Regions from separate parts of the Paenibacillus sp. HWE-109 genome, predicted to be linked through region 2. Evidence: predicted binding sites of a transcription regulator. Region 2 holds the regulator's gene; the other holds the start of a gene.
The links. The regulator CtsR, encoded in region 2, represses protease genes until heat stress. The targets are predictions, from matches to a motif close to ATGGTCAATAAAGGTCAAACA.
Positions count from the first base shown of each region.

Region 1 (10,298 bases), 830 kb from region 2:
CCAAGATCATGCAGGACCGTGCTCGCGGCAACGAGAAAGTGAAATGGGCCCTGAACAATACGCCGCTTGAAGTCATTGCAGGTGAAAAAGGGGTAACCGGTCTGAAAGTGACGAATAATGTGACCGGTGAAGAAGAAATCATCGAAACAGACGGTATCTTCGTAGCAATCGGGCATACGCCTAACACGAAGTTCCTCGGTGGCCAAATCGATACTGATGAGCATGGCTACATTGTAGTTAAACCAGGTACAACAGAAACGAACATCCCAGGCGTATTCGCTTGTGGAGACGTGCAAGATACCAAATATCGCCAAGCCATCACGGCAGCAGGCAGTGGTTGTGCGGCCGCTTTGGAAGCAGAGAAGTTCCTTGAAGGCAGCATCGTGCACGATTGGAGCCAAACGCTGTAAGAAGACCAGTGTCGTTACAGCAAACGTGGGAGGCTAAGCTTTCCACGTTTTCTCTTTTCATTGGGGCAATAGTTGAATCTTGACCAGTTTACAGGCTTGACTTATAGTGGGAACAGGAGCATAGGTAAACCCCGCAAAGTGACGCATAGCCTTCGAAGCATAATCCGATTACTTTGCGGGGACCCCGGAAATTATCCGAAAATTTTATGATTATTCATGAGGTGACTTTGCAATGTCAAACCAGATTTATATCGGTGTAGATTTAGGCGGTACCAATATTAAAGTCGGTCTTTGCGACGAGCAGGGGAAATTGCTGCATACGCTTGAAGGACCAACAGGTGCGGAAAATGGTGCTGAGTTTGTACTGGAACGGATCGCGCAATATGTGAAGCAAATTGTCGAAGAATCTTCCTATGAGTGGGAGCAAGTAGCGGGTATTGGCGCAGGTCTTGCTGGATTCATGGATATTCCGGAAGGTTTCGTCAAATTCTCCCCTAATTTGCAATGGCGCAATGTGCCAGCGAAGAAAACGTTGGAAGCTCTCCTTGGTAAAACGGTGAAAATCGATAATGACGCCAATGTTGCTGCTTTAGGCGAAGCTTGGGCTGGGGCTGGAGCGGGAATTCCGAATGTTGTATGTTATACGCTTGGAACGGGCGTTGGCGGCGGAATCATTATCAATGGCAAGATTTATCAAGGTTCTGCGGGTATGGCTGGCGAGCTTGGGCATATGTCTATCGTGCCTGATATTGAAGCTATTCAATGTGGGTGCGGCCAAATGGGCTGCCTGGAAACCGTTTCCTCTGCAACAGGTATCGTTCGCATGGCGAATGAAGCTGTGGAACGCGGCGAAAGAACGACACTTTCCCTTCATGAGAAAATCGAGGCCAAACACGTGTTCGATGCTGCGAAAAGCGGAGACGAAGTATCTTTGCGCATTGTCAATCGCGCAGCATATTATTTGGGTCGTTCCATGGCAGCGATGGCTGTTATTGTGAATCCGAAGAGATTCATTATCGGTGGCGGTGTATCCAAAGCTGGCGAGATTCTGTTCCAACCGATTCGCGAAACATTTAAGAAATATACACCGGAAACAGCGGCAGAAGGTGTTGAGATCGTTGCTGCAACACTCGGCAATGATGCAGGTGTTGTTGGCGCTGCTGGTTTAAATTTACGATAGACGTCTAGATTGAGGTATAGCTTCACTCCAAAGGAAGGTGTCACTCATGGAAGAAAACCACCCTTTAGCGAAACTGGTCATTATTACAGGAATGTCGGGTGCTGGAAAGACAATTGCCGTACAAAGCCTGGAGGATCTCGGATTCTTCTGTGTCGACAATCTGCCGCCTGTGCTTATTCCTAAGTTTGCAGAGTTAATCGAGCAGTCGATGGGGAAAATCGGCAAAGTCGCACTGGTGATTGATTTGCGGGGGCGTGAATTTTTCACGGCACTTCAGGAGTCGCTTCGTTATATTCAAGAGAATTATACGCTTAGTTATGAAATTCTGTTCCTTGACGCCACCGATGCGACGCTCGTTCAGCGTTACAAAGAAAGCCGGCGTCGTCATCCGCTCGCACCTGATGGAGCGCCGTTGGAAGGGATAGGCCTTGAGCGTAAGCTGCTGGAAGAGCTGAAGGGCTTAGCCACTCAGGTTATCGACACAAGCACGCTCAAGCCGGTGCAGCTCAAAGAAAGAATTATTTCCCGGTTTACCAATTTGGAAACGAACCGCATATCTATAAATGTAATCTCCTTCGGGTTCAAGTATGGTGTGCCTATTGATGCTGATCTCATCTTCGATGTTCGCTTCCTTCCGAACCCTCACTATGTGGAGCAGCTTCGCCCACAGACAGGCCAAGATCCCGATGTGTATGACTACGTGATGAAGTGGACAGAGACACAAGAATTCCTGACCAAACTGCTCGATATGCTGAATTTCTTGATGCCTCAGTACAAGAAAGAGGGCAAGAGCCAGGTTGTTGTAGGAATTGGCTGCACAGGCGGTAAGCACAGATCCGTGGCCATTACCGAATATCTCGGTAAAGTCATGGGGAACAGTGAAACGGAAACGGTGCGGTTAAGTCATCGAGATGCTGAACGGGATCGCGTCTAAGCGGTCTTACGATGAAGAGGGTGAAAGAAGTATGGAATTTGTGAAATCACAACGCACTCCCCGAATCGTCGTTATAGGTGGCGGAACAGGTCTTTCGGTTATGCTTAGAGGTTTGAAGGAGAAACCGGTTGATATTACAGCGATTGTCACGGTAGCTGACGATGGAGGGAGCTCCGGCATTCTCCGAAGTGAGATGCAAATGCCGCCACCAGGCGATATTCGTAACGTCTTGACAGCTCTTGCCGATGTCGAGCCCCTGCTTTCTCTGATTTTGCAGTATCGATTTCAAGTAGGAACTGGATTAGCTGGGCATAGTTTGGGGAATCTAATCTTAGCGGCACTTACGGATATAACGGGTGATTTTGTTACAGCCGTGCAAGAGATGAACCGTGTCTTCGCGGTTCGTGGCCGTGTACTTCCGGCATCGAATCAGGCCATTGTGCTGAAAGCGATCATGGAGGATGGAACCTTGGTCGAAGGGGAGTCGAAGATTCCCAAAGCGGATGGACGCATCAAGCGGGTATTCATTGAGCCTACGAATGTGACTCCGCTTGCTGAAGCTGTTCAGGCCATTCGGGAAGCCGATGCTATCCTGTGCGGCCCTGGCAGCTTATACACCAGCCTGCTGCCGAATTTGCTTGTTCCCGGGATTGTAGATGAGATTGTGAAGTCGAAAGCCGTTAAACTGTTCATCTGCAATGTCATGACACAACCAGGGGAAACCGATGATTATTCCGTCAGTGATCACCTGGATGCGATTTATGATCACCTGCACCAGCATTTATTTGATTATGTCATTGTGAATAATGGGGAAATTCCTCCGCAAGTCCAGGCCAAATATGCCGAGAAGGGTTCGAAAGCGGTTCATTTGGACCTGGATGAAGTCACCAAAAGAGGGTACCGTGTTATTGCTGATCGGCTCGTGTTATTTCGCACCTACCTTCGTCATGATGCCGAGAAATTGAGTGACCATATTTATCAGCTCGTCGAAAGCTGGATGTTAAGGAAGAAGTGAGTCTCGTGTCCTTTGCGGCAACAACCAAAAAAGAGTTAACCCTAATAACGGAATCGGAAGCATGTTGTGAAAAAGCCGAACTGTCAGCCTTGATTCGTATGAATGGCTCGGTTCAGTTAACGAACCAACGTGTTGTTCTCGATATTTCCACGGAAAATGCGGCGATAGCCCGACGGATCTACTCGCTCATCAAAAAGGCGTACAAATTGCACACGGAATTACTTGTGCGTAAGAAAATGCGTCTGAAGAAAAACAATGTTTACATTGTTCGAGTACCCGGGCAGGTGCAGGAACTGCTAAGTGATCTCAAAATTGTTTCCGAAGGATTTATTTTCACAACCGGAATTAATAAAGAGATCATCCGCGGCAACTGCTGCAAGCGTGCGTATCTCCGTGGCGCTTTCATGGCGGGAGGCTCCGTGAATAATCCGGAAGGCTCTTCCTATCATTTGGAAATCGCCTCGATTTATGAGGAGCATTGCAAAGCGCTAACGCAGCTAGCGAACAAATTCGATTTGAACGCGCGTTTCATCGAACGTAAAAAAGGGTTTGTTTTGTACATCAAAGAAGGCGAGAAAATTATTGAGTTTCTAAGCATCATAGGCGCGCATCAAGCATTATTGCGTTTTGAAGATGTGCGGATTATGAAAGATATGCGGAACTCTGTGAATCGGATCGTCAACTGTGAAACAGCGAACTTGAACAAGACGATCGGCGCGGCGGTCAGACAGATTGAGAATATCCGACTTCTCCAGAGAGAAGTCGGCCTGGATAGCCTGCCTGAGAAGCTGCGCGAAGTTGCCGAAATTAGACTGCAGCATCCCGATCTGAATCTCAAAGAGGTAGGCGACATGCTGAAAGGCAGTGTAAGCAAATCCGGGGTTAACCATCGGCTGCGAAAAATTGACGAATTGGCTGAAAAACAGCGAAATTCGTAGATAAGAAGCACTTCTGTCACACATCCATAAGTTTTTCGCATTTTTTCTAGTGTACTTCGGGGAAAAATGCTATAATGTTAAAACATAAGGTATAACGCTGTTATCAAAAGTAATTCATATAAGCTCCACACTAGGGGGAATTAGTTCCATGTCCAGACGTCCAGTCGTTGTGAAGTTGAGAACAGGACTTCATGCCAGACCTGCGGCATTGTTTGTTCAAGAGGCGAATAAGTTTTCATCCGAGATCTTTGTTGAGAAAGATGAAAAGAAAGTGAATGCCAAGAGCATCATGGGAATTATGAGTCTTGCGATCAGCACAGGGACCGAAGTCTTCATAAGTGCAGAAGGTTCGGACGCAGAGCAGGCTGTAAACGCTTTAGTCACATTAGTCAGCAAAGAAGAATTGGAAAACCAATAATCCTTCAAAAGCTTCCTTTCGAGGAGGCTTTTTTGCAAGTGATAAGTTAGCATGCTGGATACTTTCTAAGTGTCAATTTTGTTAACATCTAGGGGAATTAGCAACCTTTTTCTATTGCCTGCGTCTAATGAACGTGGTCAATGAAGGAAAGGGCTATTTGCCATTCCTGACGTTTTCGCAATAATCCCCAAAGGAGCCAGAGAGAGAATGAAATTCCATGCATTAAAGAAAGAGATTATCGCCCTACTCGCGTTTTTCGTGTTTCTTGCTAGTGCTGTAGCGGCACCTGCTGCCCAAGCGGTATCGGCAGGAGCGTCCTTTATCCTACTTTATATTGATAAGGCTGAAGCTTTTGTGAATCAAGAGCAAATTCATTTGGATTCTCCTTCTACGATCATTAATGGCAGCACGTACGTGCCTGCTAAATTCCTCGGAGATACCATGGGGTTCACTGTCGAGTGGAACGACGCCTCCAGAACGATCCAGATGACGCCTCCGGGCTACAACATCGTCTTGGATGCCGATCATAAGACCGTAACGACGAACGGCGTAGATACGCCTTTCAACTCCGTTGCAGCGATTGTGAATGGCAAGCTTCTGGTGAAATTGACTTGGTTGGCTGATTATATGGGCGCTAAATATACGTATAACAGTGAACTTCGCCGTGTGGAAATTGTGCACTTCAAGAATCCTGAGGGCATCTATATCGACCAGGATAGCAATTCCCGACCTGTGGCTAAATTCGCGACTGCGAAGCCGACATACCGCCTTGGAGAGCCTGTGAAATATCTGGATTTGAGCTATGATCCGGATGCAGAGGGGATTGCCTCGTACGAATGGACGGGAAAACAGGACGTGTTCTTCAAAGCTGGGAAATATCCCGTTACGTTGACGGTGAAAGACGGTCATGGACATGTGAGCAAATTGTTCAAAAGTTACGTCACTGTTGTGGATGAGACTTACCTCACTGAAGTGGAATACCCGATCTACACGAAGCCAGTTGGCGGATTTATCAAGTCCGACTGGGGAACCATTTGGGCGCATTTCAATCAAATGCTTCCACTGCCTAAGAAAGTGACTGAAGTTCCTGGGCGTACTCTGCTCGTGAGTGATAGTCCGGAAGAGTTCACGGAGCGCGGTATTTTGTACCGAGATAACATTAATGGGAAGGCGAGATTGTACGCCGATCACATCAATGGCACGAAACAGAAGATGACGATGGCCATTTTCGCAACGAACAACACGGACAAACCAGTGACGATTAAGACGACGAACAAAGGTGAGGTTTACCCTTCCGTCTATGCCAACTTGATTGGCAGCGAGGCTTCTGTCGATTTCCTTCTTGAAAATGTGTACACGGAACAGTTGACGGTACCTCCGCATGATACCTATATCTACGCCAAGCTGCCTGACTTCTATCCTGGGCAAGGTGTGAACTTGTTCTATGATGTGGAAACAGACGGCGAGCTGCAAATCTCGTTTGGTGTAACCGATCAAAGATTGACCCCGACGACAGCGCAGGATTTGCCGCTTCTAGGCTTCACAGGGCATGTGCGCGGGACATTCCCCATCTCTGAGCTCAAATGGGATATTGACGCGACCAGCTTCACCAAAACGTCCGTCTTGACGATAGGAGACAATAAAACCGATCCGTTCGTCAAGGGATATGACGTAATGCGCAAGCAGAATGTAGAAAACGGCGGCAACTACGGCGTGGTCTACAAAATCCATGCAGATAAGCCGCGCAAAATGGCTGTGATGATTATGGCCAAAGGCGGCGTGTTCAAAGGCCCGTTCAAGATTAACGGCGAGATCATTCCAGTGCCGTACTCCGGCGTCATTACCGCCTTTGACGGGATGGAAGTGCTAGCTCGGACGACGGGAACGGAAGATGCGCTCGACATCGAGTTCACGCCTCCTGCGGGTTCGGCCTTCCCGATTGATTTGATTTTCTATCCGTTGGATGAGAAGAAGTAAGTAAGAGTTAGTAAGAGTTAGTAAGAGTTAGAGCCTCTTGAGATCTCCTGTTTTCAATGAAATTCATTGGATGGAGGCTCGAGGGGCTCTTTTGGTGTGGGATGACGGACGAGGGCTTGGCTGCGGAGTTAAGGATGTTTTTCAACGTTAAAGTGGGCGGAATGAGCGGGAAGCTGGAGTTAACACTGAAATTCACTCTTAAAGTCATCGTATATGCCGAGTTTGGGACGCGTGGGTGGAGTTAAGGATGTTTTTCAACGTTAAAGTGGGTGGAATGAGCGGGAAGCTGGACTTAACGCTGAAATTCACTCTTAAAGTCAGCGAAGATGCCCGAGTTCTTGGCCTATTCGCTGGTTTTGGTGGCTTAGACCCGGACGCGAAGCACAGAGGTGTGTAAGAGGGCGTTAAAAGTTGTTTTCCAGCCAATAAAAAAACCAGCCGCGCGGCACTCGGCTGAGTGTCCATGCAGGCTGGCTTTTATTGTTGCGATTAGACGCGCTCGATCACTTTATCAATGAGTCCATATGCGGCTGCTTCAGCAGCGCTCATGAAATTGTCGCGGTCCGTATCTTTTTCGATGCGCTCGAACGTTTGCCCTGTGCGCTCTGCCAAGATTGTGTTCAGGTTGTCACGCATTTTCAAAATGCGCTTCGCGCGGATTTCGATGTCGGAGGCTTGACCCTCAGCACCGCCGAGCGGTTGGTGAATCATGACTTCGCTGTTCGGCAGCGCGTAGCGCTTGCCTTTGGCGCCTGCCGTCAGCAGGAATGCGCCCATGGAAGCAGCCATACCAACGCAGATCGTGGATACGTCTGGTTTGATGAACTGCATCGTGTCGAAGATCGCCATACCGGCTGTGATGGATCCGCCGGGGCTGTTGATGTAAAGCGAGATATCTTTATCAGGATCTTGGGCGGCCAAGAAAAGTAATTGAGCAATGATGGAGTTCGCCACAACATCGTTGACACCCGTGCCTAAGAAAATGATGCGGTCCTTCAGCAAGCGAGAGTAGATGTCATATCCTCTTTCACCGCGCGCGTCCTGTTCGACTACCATAGGGATAAAACTCATGAGAATGACCTCCTTGGGGTGGGTACTTGGTTTAATGTGTGGAGCCAGTTCAATCAGAGACTGATGAAATTGTTCTCCGGGGTACATACTATTTACAGTATCTACAAGTATGATAACGAAAAAACCTCTGAAGGTCAAGAAAGGTCAAACTAAGAATAAAAAAAATCAGTTCGAGAACTGATTCAGGGTGTTTCTTATGGACGCGCCCGAAAGGAATCGAACCTTTATCTCAGGCTTCGGAGGCCTACGTCATATCCATTGGACCACGGGCGCATATCTGCAAAAAAGTGAAGCAAGGGTTATTATATGTCAGACTTCCATAAAAAGCAAGACAGTAAGCCCTTTCAGTCTTTTTTACTGAAAATGTTTGAACAAATGTTGAATATTCAGTTAGAATTGGTTATAATAAAAATGTAATCAAGTTCAGTGAAATATGCTTTCCGAAGCCGGAAAGAGGTAAGTCACTTTTTTTTCGCCCGGGTGGGACATAAAATGCAGACCCGGGACACAAAACGTCCATCAATAGGATCAGGAGCGTCAGTCGTCGTCATATGAGAGAAATACTTGACATTCAGAAACAGCTCTTGCCAGATCTATTGGACATCATGAAGAAGCGGTACTCGATTCTGCATCATATCTTGGTTTCCGGCGTTGTCGGACGCCGCACATTAGCCTCGTCGCTCGATATGACGGAGCGCGTGCTCCGCGGTGAAGTCGATTTCTTGAAGGAGCTTGGGCTTCTTGAATCCGATGCAGCAGGTATGAGAATTACCGAGTCCGGTCGTCAACTGCTTGAAGACATGTTGCCGATCATCAAGATTGCTTTTGGTTTAACCGACTTGGAGGAGAGCATTGCCAAGGCGTACGGACTTTCACAAGTCATTGTAGTACCAGGCGACTCGGATACTTCGGATTTCACGAAGAAGGAGCTTGGCCGGGCAGGCGCAGCAGCTTTGCGCAAATATGTAGCCAAAGATGATATCATCGCGGTTACAGGCGGCTCTACCATGGCGCAGATTGCCAATAATCTGGCGATTTCTTCTTCCCTGAAAGGCAGCTGGTTCGTACCGGCTCGCGGTGGACTTGGGGAAAGCGTGGATATGCAGGCAAACACCATCGCTTCCATTATGGCCAAGAAGACTGGCGGGAAATACAGGCTCCTGCACGTACCGGATCATCTCGGAGAGGAAGCGTATCAATCCCTTATCCAAGATCCGCAGATTCAGGAAGTTGTTGACGCTGTTCGCAGTTGTCGCATCGTTGTACACGGTATCGGAGATGCTATGGTCATGGCGCGCAGGCGCAAGGTAGATGCCGAAACGACACGCAGCTTACAAGCCGATGGCGCTCTTGCAGAGGCATTCGGGTACTATTTTGACCGACAAGGAAATGTGGTTCACAAGATGCCAACGGTCGGACTTCGACTGGAGGATCTGCAGCGGATTGAAGTTGTGATTGGCGTAGCTGGGGGCAAGAGCAAAGGTGAAGCGATCGCATCGGTCCTTCGTCACGGGCAAGAGAACGTGCTTGTAACGGATGAAGCGGCTGCACTGGAAATAATGAAACATGTGTGAGAAAGACATCATAACGTATGCCTTAACCGGCTGCGTTTTGAAATATAATTATTTATTTAATCTTAGGAGGAATTGGCTATGACAACAAAAGTAGGTATTAACGGTTTCGGACGTATTGGTCGTAACGTATTTCGCGCAGCTTTGAACAATTCAGAAGTACAAATCGTGGCAGTAAATGATTTGACTGACGTTAAAACATTGGCTCACTTGCTCAAATATGACACAACTCACGGTAAACTAGACGCTACAGTTGAAGCTGGTGAAGGCGAATTGATCGTTAACGGTCGCTCCATCAAAGTTTTTGCTGAGCGTGACCCTGGGAACCTGCCTTGGGCATCTGTAGGCGCAGAAATCGTTATCGAATCTACTGGTATTTTCACAGCAAAAGAAAAAGCAGCCCTTCACTTGAAAGGTGGAGCTAAGAAAGTTATCATCTCCGCTCCTGCTTCCGACGAAGATATCACTATCGTACTGGGCGTAAACGAAGACAAATACGATCCAGCTGCTCATACAATTATCTCCAACGCTTCTTGTACAACAAACTGTCTGGCTCCTTTCGCGAAAGTTATCAACGATAGCTTCGGAATCGTAAAAGGGATGATGACAACTGTTCACTCCTACACAAATGACCAATCCGTGCTTGACGTTCCGCACAAAGACCTTCGTCGTGCTCGCGCAGCAGCTGAGAACATCATTCCTTCCAGCACTGGTGCAGCAAAAGCAATCGGCCTAGTTCTTCCTGAGCTTAAAGGCAAATTGAACGGTATGGCTATGCGTGTTC
Region 1 covers NZ_CP091881.1:7,656,171-7,666,468, forward strand. Annotated here, with positions in the region: gene trxB (thioredoxin-disulfide reductase) at 1-410, shown strand, start outside; gene LOZ80_RS32930 (ROK family glucokinase) at 643-1,590, shown strand; gene rapZ (RNase adapter RapZ) at 1,637-2,524, shown strand; gene LOZ80_RS32940 (gluconeogenesis factor YvcK family protein) at 2,556-3,539, shown strand; gene whiA (DNA-binding protein WhiA) at 3,545-4,477, shown strand; gene LOZ80_RS32950 (HPr family phosphocarrier protein) at 4,626-4,895, shown strand; gene LOZ80_RS32955 (stalk domain-containing protein) at 5,103-6,872, shown strand; gene LOZ80_RS32960 (hypothetical protein) at 7,120-7,269, shown strand; gene clpP (ATP-dependent Clp endopeptidase proteolytic subunit ClpP) at 7,362-7,943, opposite strand; tRNA gene LOZ80_RS32970 (tRNA-Arg) at 8,145-8,216, opposite strand; gene LOZ80_RS32975 (sugar-binding transcriptional regulator) at 8,495-9,517, shown strand; gene gap (type I glyceraldehyde-3-phosphate dehydrogenase) at 9,596-10,298, shown strand, end outside.
Region 1: clpP (ATP-dependent Clp endopeptidase proteolytic subunit ClpP) is a predicted target of CtsR. The motif match lies at 8,074-8,094, and genes of this name have one in related genera.

Region 2 (10,298 bases):
AGTCCACTAGGGCCAACCAATTATTTTCATAATCGTATGGGGCCATAGCTCAGCTGGGAGAGCGCCTGCCTTGCAAGCAGGAGGTCAGCGGTTCGATCCCGCTTGGCTCCACCAAAACACATTTTAAGACAGGAATTTCCAAGAAATTTCGACTTGAAATGCAGCAAGAAGATGTGATAAGATAACTTTCGCCGCTGACATAGGGCAAGGATAATTGACTCACATTGCTACAACATTGTTCCTTGAAAACTAGATAACGAAATGAAACGTAAAGTAAGAACTTAGGTTGTGTTAACCTTCGGGTTGCACAAAAATCTTTAAAGTTTTTTCTAGGTTAAGCTAGAAAGAGCACACGGAGGATGCCTAGGCACTAGGAGCCGAAGAAGGACGTGGCGAACGACGAAATGCCTCGGGGAGCCGTAAGCAGGCTTTGATCCGGGGATGTCCGAATGGGGGAACCCAGCTGTGGTAATGCGCAGTTACTCAGTAGTGAATACATAGCTGCTGTAGAGGCATACCCAGGGAACTGAAACATCTAAGTACCTGGAGGAAAAGAAAACAATAGTGATTCCGTCAGTAGCGGCGAGCGAAAGCGGAATAGCCCAAACCAAGGAGCTTGCTCCTTGGGGTTGTAGGACCTCGTTGTGGGGTTAGTTCGATAGGCGAAGTGATCTGGAAAGGTCCGGCATAGAAGGTAAAAGCCCTGTAGCCCAAATCGAACGAAATCCCTAGAGGTATCCTGAGTACGGCGGGTCACGTGAAACCCCGTCGGAATCCGGCAGGACCATCTGCCAAGGCTAAATACTCCCTAGTGACCGATAGTGAAGCAGTACCGTGAGGGAAAGGTGAAAAGCACCGCGGAAGCGGAGTGAAAAAGAACCTGAAACCGTGTGCTTACAAAAAGTCAGAGCCCTCTTTATGGGTGATGGCGTGCCTTTTGTAGAATGAACCGGCGAGTTACGTTCCCGTGCGAGGTTAAGTCGAAGAGACGGAGCCGCAGCGAAAGCGAGTCTGAATAGGGCGCTTTAGTACGTGGACGTAGACCCGAAACCGTGTGATCTACCCCTGTCCAGGGTGAAGGTGAGGTAACACTCACTGGAGGCCCGAACCCACGCATGTTGAAAAATGCGGGGATGAGGTGGGGGTAGCGGAGAAATTCCAATCGAACTCGGAGATAGCTGGTTCTCCCCGAAATAGCTTTAGGGCTAGCCTCGGAAGATGAGTTGTGGAGGTAAAGCACTGATTGGGTGCGGGGCCCGCCAAGGGTTACCAAGTCCAGTCAAACTCTGAATGCCACAAACTTTATTCCGGGAGTCAGACAGTGAGTGCTAAGATCCATTGTCAAAAGGGAAACAGCCCAGACCATCAGCTAAGGTCCCCAAGTGTGTGTTAAGTGGGAAAGGATGTGGAGTTGCACAGACAACCAGGATGTTGGCTTAGAAGCAGCCACCATTGAAAGAGTGCGTAATAGCTCACTGGTCGAGTGACTCTGCGCCGAAAATGTAACGGGGCTAAACACGCCACCGAAGCTATGGCTTGCACTTTGTGCATGGGTAGGGGAGCGTTGTATGTACGTTGAATTCTGACCGTAAGGACAGGTGGAGCGCATACAAGTGAGAATGCCGGTATAAGTAACGAAAAGATCAGTGAGAATCTGATCCGCCGAAAACCTAAGGGTTCCTGAGGAAGGCTCGTCCGCTCAGGGTAAGTCGGGACCTAAGGCGAGGCCGAAAGGCGTAGTCGATGGACAACAGGTGGAAATTCCTGTACCACCGTAGCCGTTATGAGCAATGGAGTGACGCAGAAGGATAGTGACGCAGACTGATGGATGTCTGTCCAAGCAGTGAGGCTGATGTGTAGGCAAATCCGCACATCGTAAGGCTGGGCTGTGATGGGGAGGGAAACTTTAAGTACCGAAGGTCATGATTTCACACTGCCAAGAAAAGCTTCTAGCCAGGCGAAGGTGCCCGTACCGCAAACCGACACAGGTGGGTGAGAAGAGAATTCTAAGGCGCGCGGAAGAACTCTCGTTAAGGAACTCGGCAAAATGACCCCGTAACTTCGGGAGAAGGGGTGCCTCGGTAGGGTGAATAGCCCGAGGGGGCCGCAGTGAAAAGGCCCAAGCGACTGTTTAGCAAAAACACAGGTCTGTGCGAAGCCGCAAGGCGAAGTATACGGGCTGACGCCTGCCCGGTGCTGGAAGGTTAAGAGGAGTGGTTAGGGGCAACCCGAAGCTATGAATTGAAGCCCCAGTAAACGGCGGCCGTAACTATAACGGTCCTAAGGTAGCGAAATTCCTTGTCAGGTAAATTCTGACCCGCACGAATGGCGTAACGACTTGGGCGCTGTCTCAACGAGAGATCCGGTGAAATTTTAATACCTGTGAAGATGCAGGTTACCCGCGACAAGACGGAAAGACCCCATGGAGCTTTACTGCAGCTTGATATTGGACTTTGGTACGATCTGTACAGGATAGGTGGGAGCCTTTGAAGCCTGAGCGCCAGCTTGGGTGGAGGCGCCGTTGGGATACCACCCTGATCGTATCGGAGTTCTAACCTGGTACCGTGATCCGGTATGGGGACAGTGTCAGGTGGGCAGTTTGACTGGGGCGGTCGCCTCCTAAAATGTAACGGAGGCGTTTAAAGGTTCCCTCAGAATGGTTGGAAATCATTCGCAGAGTGCAAAGGCATAAGGGAGCTTGACTGCGAGACCTACAAGTCGAGCAGGGACGAAAGTCGGACTTAGTGATCCGGTGGTACCGAATGGAAGGGCCATCGCTCAACGGATAAAAGCTACCCTGGGGATAACAGGCTTATCTCCCCCAAGAGTCCACATCGACGGGGAGGTTTGGCACCTCGATGTCGGCTCATCGCATCCTGGGGCTGAAGTAGGTCCCAAGGGTTGGGCTGTTCGCCCATTAAAGCGGTACGCGAGCTGGGTTCAGAACGTCGTGAGACAGTTCGGTCCCTATCTGTCGCGGGCGTAGGAAATTTGAGAGGAGCTGTCCTTAGTACGAGAGGACCGGGATGGACGTACCGCTGGTGTACCAGTTGTCTCGCCAGAGGCATAGCTGGGTAGCTATGTACGGAGGGGATAAGCGCTGAAAGCATCTAAGCGCGAAGCCCCCCTCAAGATGAGATTTCCCAGTATGTAAGACCCCTTGTAGACGACGAGGTTGATAGGTTCGAGGTGGAAGTGCGGCAACGTATGCAGCTGACGAATACTAATCGGTCGAGGGCTTAACCTAATCCCAAGCAAGTGAAGATAAGCTTTGTAGCTGATTCCGAATACTTGATTGGGACCCAGAAATCCTAAGAACATCTATCTTTACGCACGTTTCGTATCTAGTTTTCAAGGCGCAAATCACGCTTTGACTGTTTGGTGATGATGGCGGAGGGGACCCACGCGTTCCCATCTCGAACACGACCGTTAAGCCCTCCAGCGTCGATGGTACTTGAACCGCAGGGTTCTGGGAGAGTAGAACGTTGCCAAGCAGCTAAGAAACCTTACAAGGAGAAATCCTCGTAAGGTTTTTTCTGTTACTTCTAGTGTGACCACTATCCTCACACCTTTGAGAGAGCTTATTGTCCGTTCATCTATAACTTTCCTATTTATCGCGAGCACAGCAAATTCAAAAAAAGAATTAATTGGTACACGCCCCTACGTTAAGTAGGGGTATTTTTGTAAATACTGTGAGTAGGCTTGGTGTTTACAACACAATGTTAGAAGCAGCACTTGTCAAAAAGAAAGGAAATGATTATAATCTAGTTAAGGTCAAAGAAAGTCAAAGTCAATCAAAGTCAATTTACTTCTAGCAGTCTGGAGGATGAATTGATGCGTAACGTATCAGAAATCATTGAGCAGTATTTGAAACATGTCCTGCAGCAAAGTTCCGAAGGGGCTATTGAGATTCAACGCAACGACTTGGCTGATCAATTCCAATGCGTACCATCCCAAATCAACTATGTTATTAGTACACGGTTTACCTTGGAAAAGGGATACATTGTGGAGAGCAAGCGTGGCGGTGGCGGATACATTCGTATTCAGAAGATCGAGCTCAAAAGTCATGGGTCTATTTTGGACCACATTTTTCGCACGATTCACACACACATAGATCAAGTCACCTCAGAAGGACTTATATACCAGCTGCAGGAGGGTCACTATATTTCAACCCGAGAAGCTAACCTGATTCGGGCAGCGATATCCAGAGATGTGTTGACCTTCAAGCTCCCGCTGCGCGATGAAATTCGGGCTAAGATTCTTAAAGCAATGCTGATATCCTTGCTTAGCAGATGAGGAGGCATAAGAAATGGTTTGTCAGGAATGCGGTAAACGACCGGCGACTCTTCATTTTACGAAGATTATAAATGGAGACAAGAACGAGTTCCACATTTGTGAGAATTGCGCTCGGGAGAAGGGCGAGATGATACCGGGGACGTCGAATGGATTTTCGATTCATAATTTGCTATCCGGCTTGCTCGATTTTGAACCTTCATCCCTGTCCGCGGCGAAGTCACAAGCCATCCGTTGTGAGAACTGTGGCCTTACGTATTCGCAGTTTAGTAAATTAGGTCGGTTTGGTTGCGGATCGTGCTATCAAAGCTTTTCTGAGAAGCTGGACCCTCTTTTCAAAAGGGTTCACGGCAACATCGTTCACGTAGGAAAAGTACCTAAGCGGAGCGGTGGAATCATTCAATGCAAGCGTGAAGTCGATACCCTCAAGAAGGATATGATGGCTTGTATTGAGGCAGAAGAGTTCGAAGAAGCAGCTAAGATTCGTGATCAAATTCGTGAGATCGAGAAGAAAATTGCGGGTATGTGATTTTGTAAGGAAGGTGTGAATCCAGTGACACTACAACGGTTTACAGGAGATGCATTGAGCGAATGGATGAAGGGTGAAGGTCCTGAGTCGGATATCGTCATTAGCAGTCGGATCCGGATTGCACGCAACCTTAGAGATTATCCCTATCCCATGTTAGCTACCAATCAACAATCACAGGAAGTACTTGTTCAATTGTCAGGAGTTCTAGAGAATGAGGAGCTGGAAACGATTAGTCATTTCTCGCTGATCCCGCTTTCAGAGCTCAATGAGCTTGAACGAATGGTTCTTGTGGAGAAGCACTTAATTAGCCCGAATTTAGCTAACGAATCCAGAAATGGCGCCGTTATTTTAAGCGAAAATGAATCCATCAGTATTATGATCAACGAAGAGGATCATCTTCGCATACAATGTTTATGTCCCGGCTTTCAGATTAAAGAAGTGTGGGATTTGGCGAATCAAATCGATGATATTTTTGAAACGCAAATGGATTATGGATATGATGAAAAGCGTGGCTACCTAACAAGCTGTCCCACGAATGTAGGGACCGGAATTCGCGCTTCGGTCATGATGCATCTGCCTGCTTTGGTGCTCAGCCAACAAATTAATCGGATTTTATCAGCAGTTACCCAGGTTGGGTTGACAGTTAGAGGATTATATGGGGAAGGCAGCGAAGCTTTAGGTAATCTGTTCCAAATATCGAATCAGATTACGCTAGGGCAATCCGAAGAAGAGATTATTGATAATTTACACAGCGTGGCTAGACAAATTATTGAGCATGAACGTGCGGCCAGACATAAGCTGATTCAAGAATCGAGAATGCGGATAATAGACCGTGTGAACCGTTCTCTCGGCATTTTGTCCTATGCAGGGATCATGGACTCTAAGGAAGCTGCGCAGCGTTTGTCCGATGTAAGATTGGGGATTGACCTTGGGATCATTAACAATGTTTCATCCCATGTGCTCAATGAGCTGCTGGTGATGACGCAACCTGGGTTTCTTCAGCAGTATGCAGGTGAGAAGTTAAATGCCGAAGAGCGTGATATACGCCGGGCAGAGCTGATCCGTGAAAGGTTCGGCAGAATTTAATGAGCATTAGATTCATCCTTTAGGTTTTCCATAGATATACTACTTTTGGAGGTGTTCTCTATGATGTTTGGCAGATTTACAGAACGTGCGCAGAAGGTTCTTTCTTTGGCACAAGAGGAAGCAGTTCGCTTAGGGCATAATAATATCGGCACTGAGCACATTTTACTTGGTCTTATTCGCGAAGGGGAAGGCATTGCTGCTAAAGCACTCGTTGCTCTGGGCCTCGGACTTGAGAAAATTCAAGACGAAGTCGAATCTCTGATTGGCAGAGGACAAGAACAGCCTACCAATATTGCGTATACGCCTAGAGCGAAAAAAGTCATCGAACTTTCGATGGATGAAGCTAGAAAACTAGGTCACACTTATGTGGGGACTGAACATATTTTACTTGGACTTATTCGCGAAGGCGAAGGGGTTGCGGCACGCGTGCTGAATAACTTGGGTGTGTCTTTGAACAAAGCGCGTCAACAAGTGCTTCAACTACTGGGCAGCAGTGAGACTGTATCACCAAGCCACGGCAGCAACCAGAATGTGAATACACCTACCTTGGATGGGTTAGCGAGAGATCTGACTGCTTATGCCAAAGAGGGACATTTGGACCCTGTGATTGGCCGAAGCAAAGAAATTGAGCGTGTTATTCAAGTGCTTAGCCGTAGAACCAAGAACAATCCTGTGCTAATTGGCGAGCCGGGTGTTGGTAAAACAGCGATTGCTGAAGGCTTGGCGCAAAAGATTATTAACAACGAAATTCCGGAGACTTTGAAGGATAAAAGAGTCATGACCCTCGATATGGGCTCTGTTGTGGCAGGGACCAAATATCGTGGTGAGTTTGAAGATCGCCTCAAGAAGATCATGGACGAAATTCGCCAAGCGGGTAACATCGTACTGTTCATTGATGAGCTTCATACCTTGATCGGCGCTGGTGGGGCTGAAGGAGCTATTGATGCTTCCAACATCCTCAAACCGGCTCTTGCACGAGGTGAGCTGCAGTGTATTGGTGCGACAACGTTAGATGAATATCGTAAATATATTGAAAAAGACGCTGCGCTTGAACGCCGTTTCCAACCGATTACGGTTGATCAACCATCGCCGGATGAAGCGATACAAATTCTTTATGGATTGCGTGATCGGTATGAGGCGCATCACCGTGTGAAAATCACTGATGCTGCTATTCAAGAAGCTGTTAAACTTTCGGATCGTTACATTACAGACCGCTTCCTGCCTGATAAAGCGATCGATTTAATTGATGAGGCCAGCTCCAAAGTTAGGCTTCGCTCTTACACGGTACCGCCATCCTTGAAACAGCTTGAGAATAAGCTGGAAGATATCCGCAAAGAGAAAGACGCGGCGGTTCAAAGCCAAGAGTTCGAGAAAGCGGCCGGTCTTCGCGATACAGAGCAAAAGCTTCGTGAAGAGTTGGATACGACGAAGAACGAATGGAAAGAGAAACAAGGTCGTTTGGATACGGAAGTTACGCCGGATGACATTGCCCAAATCGTAGCGAGCTGGACTGGAATTCCGGTCAGCAAGCTGGCGGAAGAAGAAACCGAGCGACTGCTCAAGATGGAAGAGATTCTTCATGAACGTGTCATTGGTCAAGAAGAAGCTGTGAAATCGGTTAGCCGCGCTATCCGCCGCGCGAGAGCAGGACTTAAGGATCCGAAGCGTCCGATGGGCTCCTTCATTTTCCTTGGACCAACGGGTGTAGGTAAAACAGAATTGGCGCGCGCGTTAGCGGAATCTTTATTCGGTGACGACAATGCCGTAGTACGTATCGATATGTCCGAGTACATGGAGAAGCATTCGACATCCCGACTCGTTGGGGCGCCTCCAGGCTATGTGGGTTATGAAGAAGGCGGCCAGCTTACCGAGAAGGTTCGTCGTAAGCCGTACTCCGTCGTACTGCTCGATGAAATCGAAAAAGCGCATCCGGAAGTGTTCAACATCCTCCTTCAAGTTTTGGAAGACGGACGTTTAACAGACTCCAAAGGACGCACGGTTGATTTCCGCAATACATTGATCATCATGACATCCAATGTGGGTGCCGATGTGATCAAGAAGAATTCGTCACTGGGCTTTACGGCTGCGGTTGATGCCGGCAGAGACTATACGAATATGAAAGACAAAGTGATGGGCGAGCTTAAGAAAAGCTTCCGTCCCGAATTCCTTAACCGGATTGATGAAACGATTGTGTTCCATTCCTTGGATGAAACGCATATCGCACAAATCGTTAGCTTAATGGCAGAAGATCTTCGCAAACGTCTTAAAGAGCAAGAAGTTGACTTCTTGTTGACAGATAAAGCGAAAATGTTCTTGGCCAAAGAAGGCTTTGATCCTACGTATGGGGCAAGACCGCTGCGTAGAGCCATTCAGAAGCATATTGAAGATCGCTTGTCCGAGGAACTGCTTAGAGGAAATATATCCAAAGGCGACTCCTTGACAATCGATGAAAACGAAGGCGAACTTGTCGTCTTGAAGAGCGAAGGCGTAGTTGCCAAATAAATGAAAAGCAAAAAAGCATTTTGCATCATCCAGCGTGGATGCGGCAAAATGCTTTTTATTTGCTTTAGCTCTTTCAGGGGCTTCATAATCATAGTAAACTTTATTTGGAAAAGGAAGTTTGAAAATAATTGATTAATTGGAGAAGTGATTCTTACATATGAAAAAGAAAACCACATACAAGTGTACCAGTTGCGGTCAAGAGCATCCCAAATGGCAAGGTTCGTGCAGCAGTTGTCGGGAGTGGAATACGCTCGAAGAAGAAGATGTTATCAACGCTCCTAGTGGTGGCCAAAAGGGCGTAACGAAAAAAAAGAATGTTGTCATTAACCGTCTTACCGATACCGTGTCTCAGAACAGTGATAGAATTGTTACTAAATACAATGAATTTAATCGCGTAATGGGTGGAGGGATCGTTAAGGATTCTGTTACGATTATCACGGCTGTTCCAGGTGCGGGGAAATCTACGCTTTTGTTGCAAATATCGGATGATGTGGCGAAGCAAGGGTTGAAAGTGTTGTACGCTTCTGGGGAAGAAAGTGACAGCCAGATCAAGAGAAGAGCTGAGCGAGTCCTGCAAAATATTCATAAAAACGTCTGGGTTTATTCGGATAATAGCTTGAATAATGTCTTGGGTTGTATTGACCAGGTAGACCCGGATTTGATTATTATTGATAGTATTCAAACTTTTTTATTGGAAGAATATCCACAAAGACCCGGGTCCCCTACGCAAACGATGGAATGCGCCAATACGCTCCTCAAGGTTGCCAAAGATGCGCAAAGACCAAGAGCTATTATTATGGTTGGACAGATGACGAAAGATAACGAATTAGCTGGTTTAAGAGCATTAGAACATTTGGTGGATGCCGTTCTTGTTCTGGAAGGAGAAGAAGGTGAGGAGCTGAAACAGCTATTCTCCACTAAAAACCGCTACGCCAGCACAGGAGAACTTGGATTTTTCACCATGGGAGAGCAAGGATTGACACCTATTGATAACCCCTCAGAGTTCTTCATGACGCAAAGAGACGAAAATGATGTTGTGAGTGGGAGCGCATTAACAGTCGTTAAAGAAGGCACAAGACCGATTATTTTGGAGATAGAAAGTTTAGTATCAACGACGTTCATGCCATACCCAAGCCGGATTGCTGAATGTTTAAAAAAGGACCATGTAAACACACTTATCAGCATCATGGAACAAAGAGCTAATATACCTTTACATGATAAGAATGTGGTTGTGAAAACAACGGGTGGCATTCGCTTAAAGGAACAGTCCTCAAACTTAGCCGCGATAATGAGTATTGTCTCTTCCTGCAAGAACCAAGGTATTCCTAATGATACTGTTTTTATCGCAGATATTGGATTAACGGGTGAATTAAAGAAAGTACCTACATTGGAACTAAGAATCAGAGAACTTGAAAGAATGGGTTTCAAACGAGTCTATGTTGCGCTTAATGGTTTAAAAAGCACAACTTCATTTTCTACAATAAAAGTAGTCCCATGCAAAACCTTGAGTCAGGTCATACACTCTGTATTTGGTTCATCCAACCAAGGCAAAGAGCAGAGAGCACCCTGGGATGAGGAAGATAATTAGCATGAAATAGGATATAGTTATATACTTAACAGTTTATCAATTATATACAACTTCTTTTAAAGGAAAGCATTTTCCGTTATACTTAGTTGTAAGGATTTAGCAACTGAACTCTATTCTTAGTCCGATCGGGATTAAGGATGCTTAGGTTGAATCAAAACAGCATGAATTTCGAATGTGACATGTATGATATATGTAGAGACTCTTGTGGTCATTCAACCTGCAAGCCTTCAGGAGGAAAATGATGAGTAAAGAAGAGATAAAGCGAGACGTCATGAGCCAATTGCTGCAAATGGTAGCGCC
Region 2 covers NZ_CP091881.1:6,822,134-6,832,431, reverse strand. Annotated here, with positions in the region: tRNA gene LOZ80_RS29290 (tRNA-Ile) at 1-19, shown strand, start outside; tRNA gene LOZ80_RS29285 (tRNA-Ala) at 39-114, shown strand; rRNA gene LOZ80_RS29280 (23S ribosomal RNA) at 333-3,247, shown strand; rRNA gene rrf (5S ribosomal RNA) at 3,378-3,494, shown strand; gene LOZ80_RS29270 (CtsR family transcriptional regulator) at 3,835-4,296, shown strand; gene LOZ80_RS29265 (protein-arginine kinase activator protein McsA) at 4,310-4,822, shown strand; gene LOZ80_RS29260 (protein-arginine kinase McsB) at 4,889-5,908, shown strand; gene clpC (ATP-dependent protease ATP-binding subunit ClpC) at 5,969-8,410, shown strand; gene radA (DNA repair protein RadA) at 8,568-9,998, shown strand; gene disA (DNA integrity scanning diadenylate cyclase DisA) at 10,240-10,298, shown strand, end outside.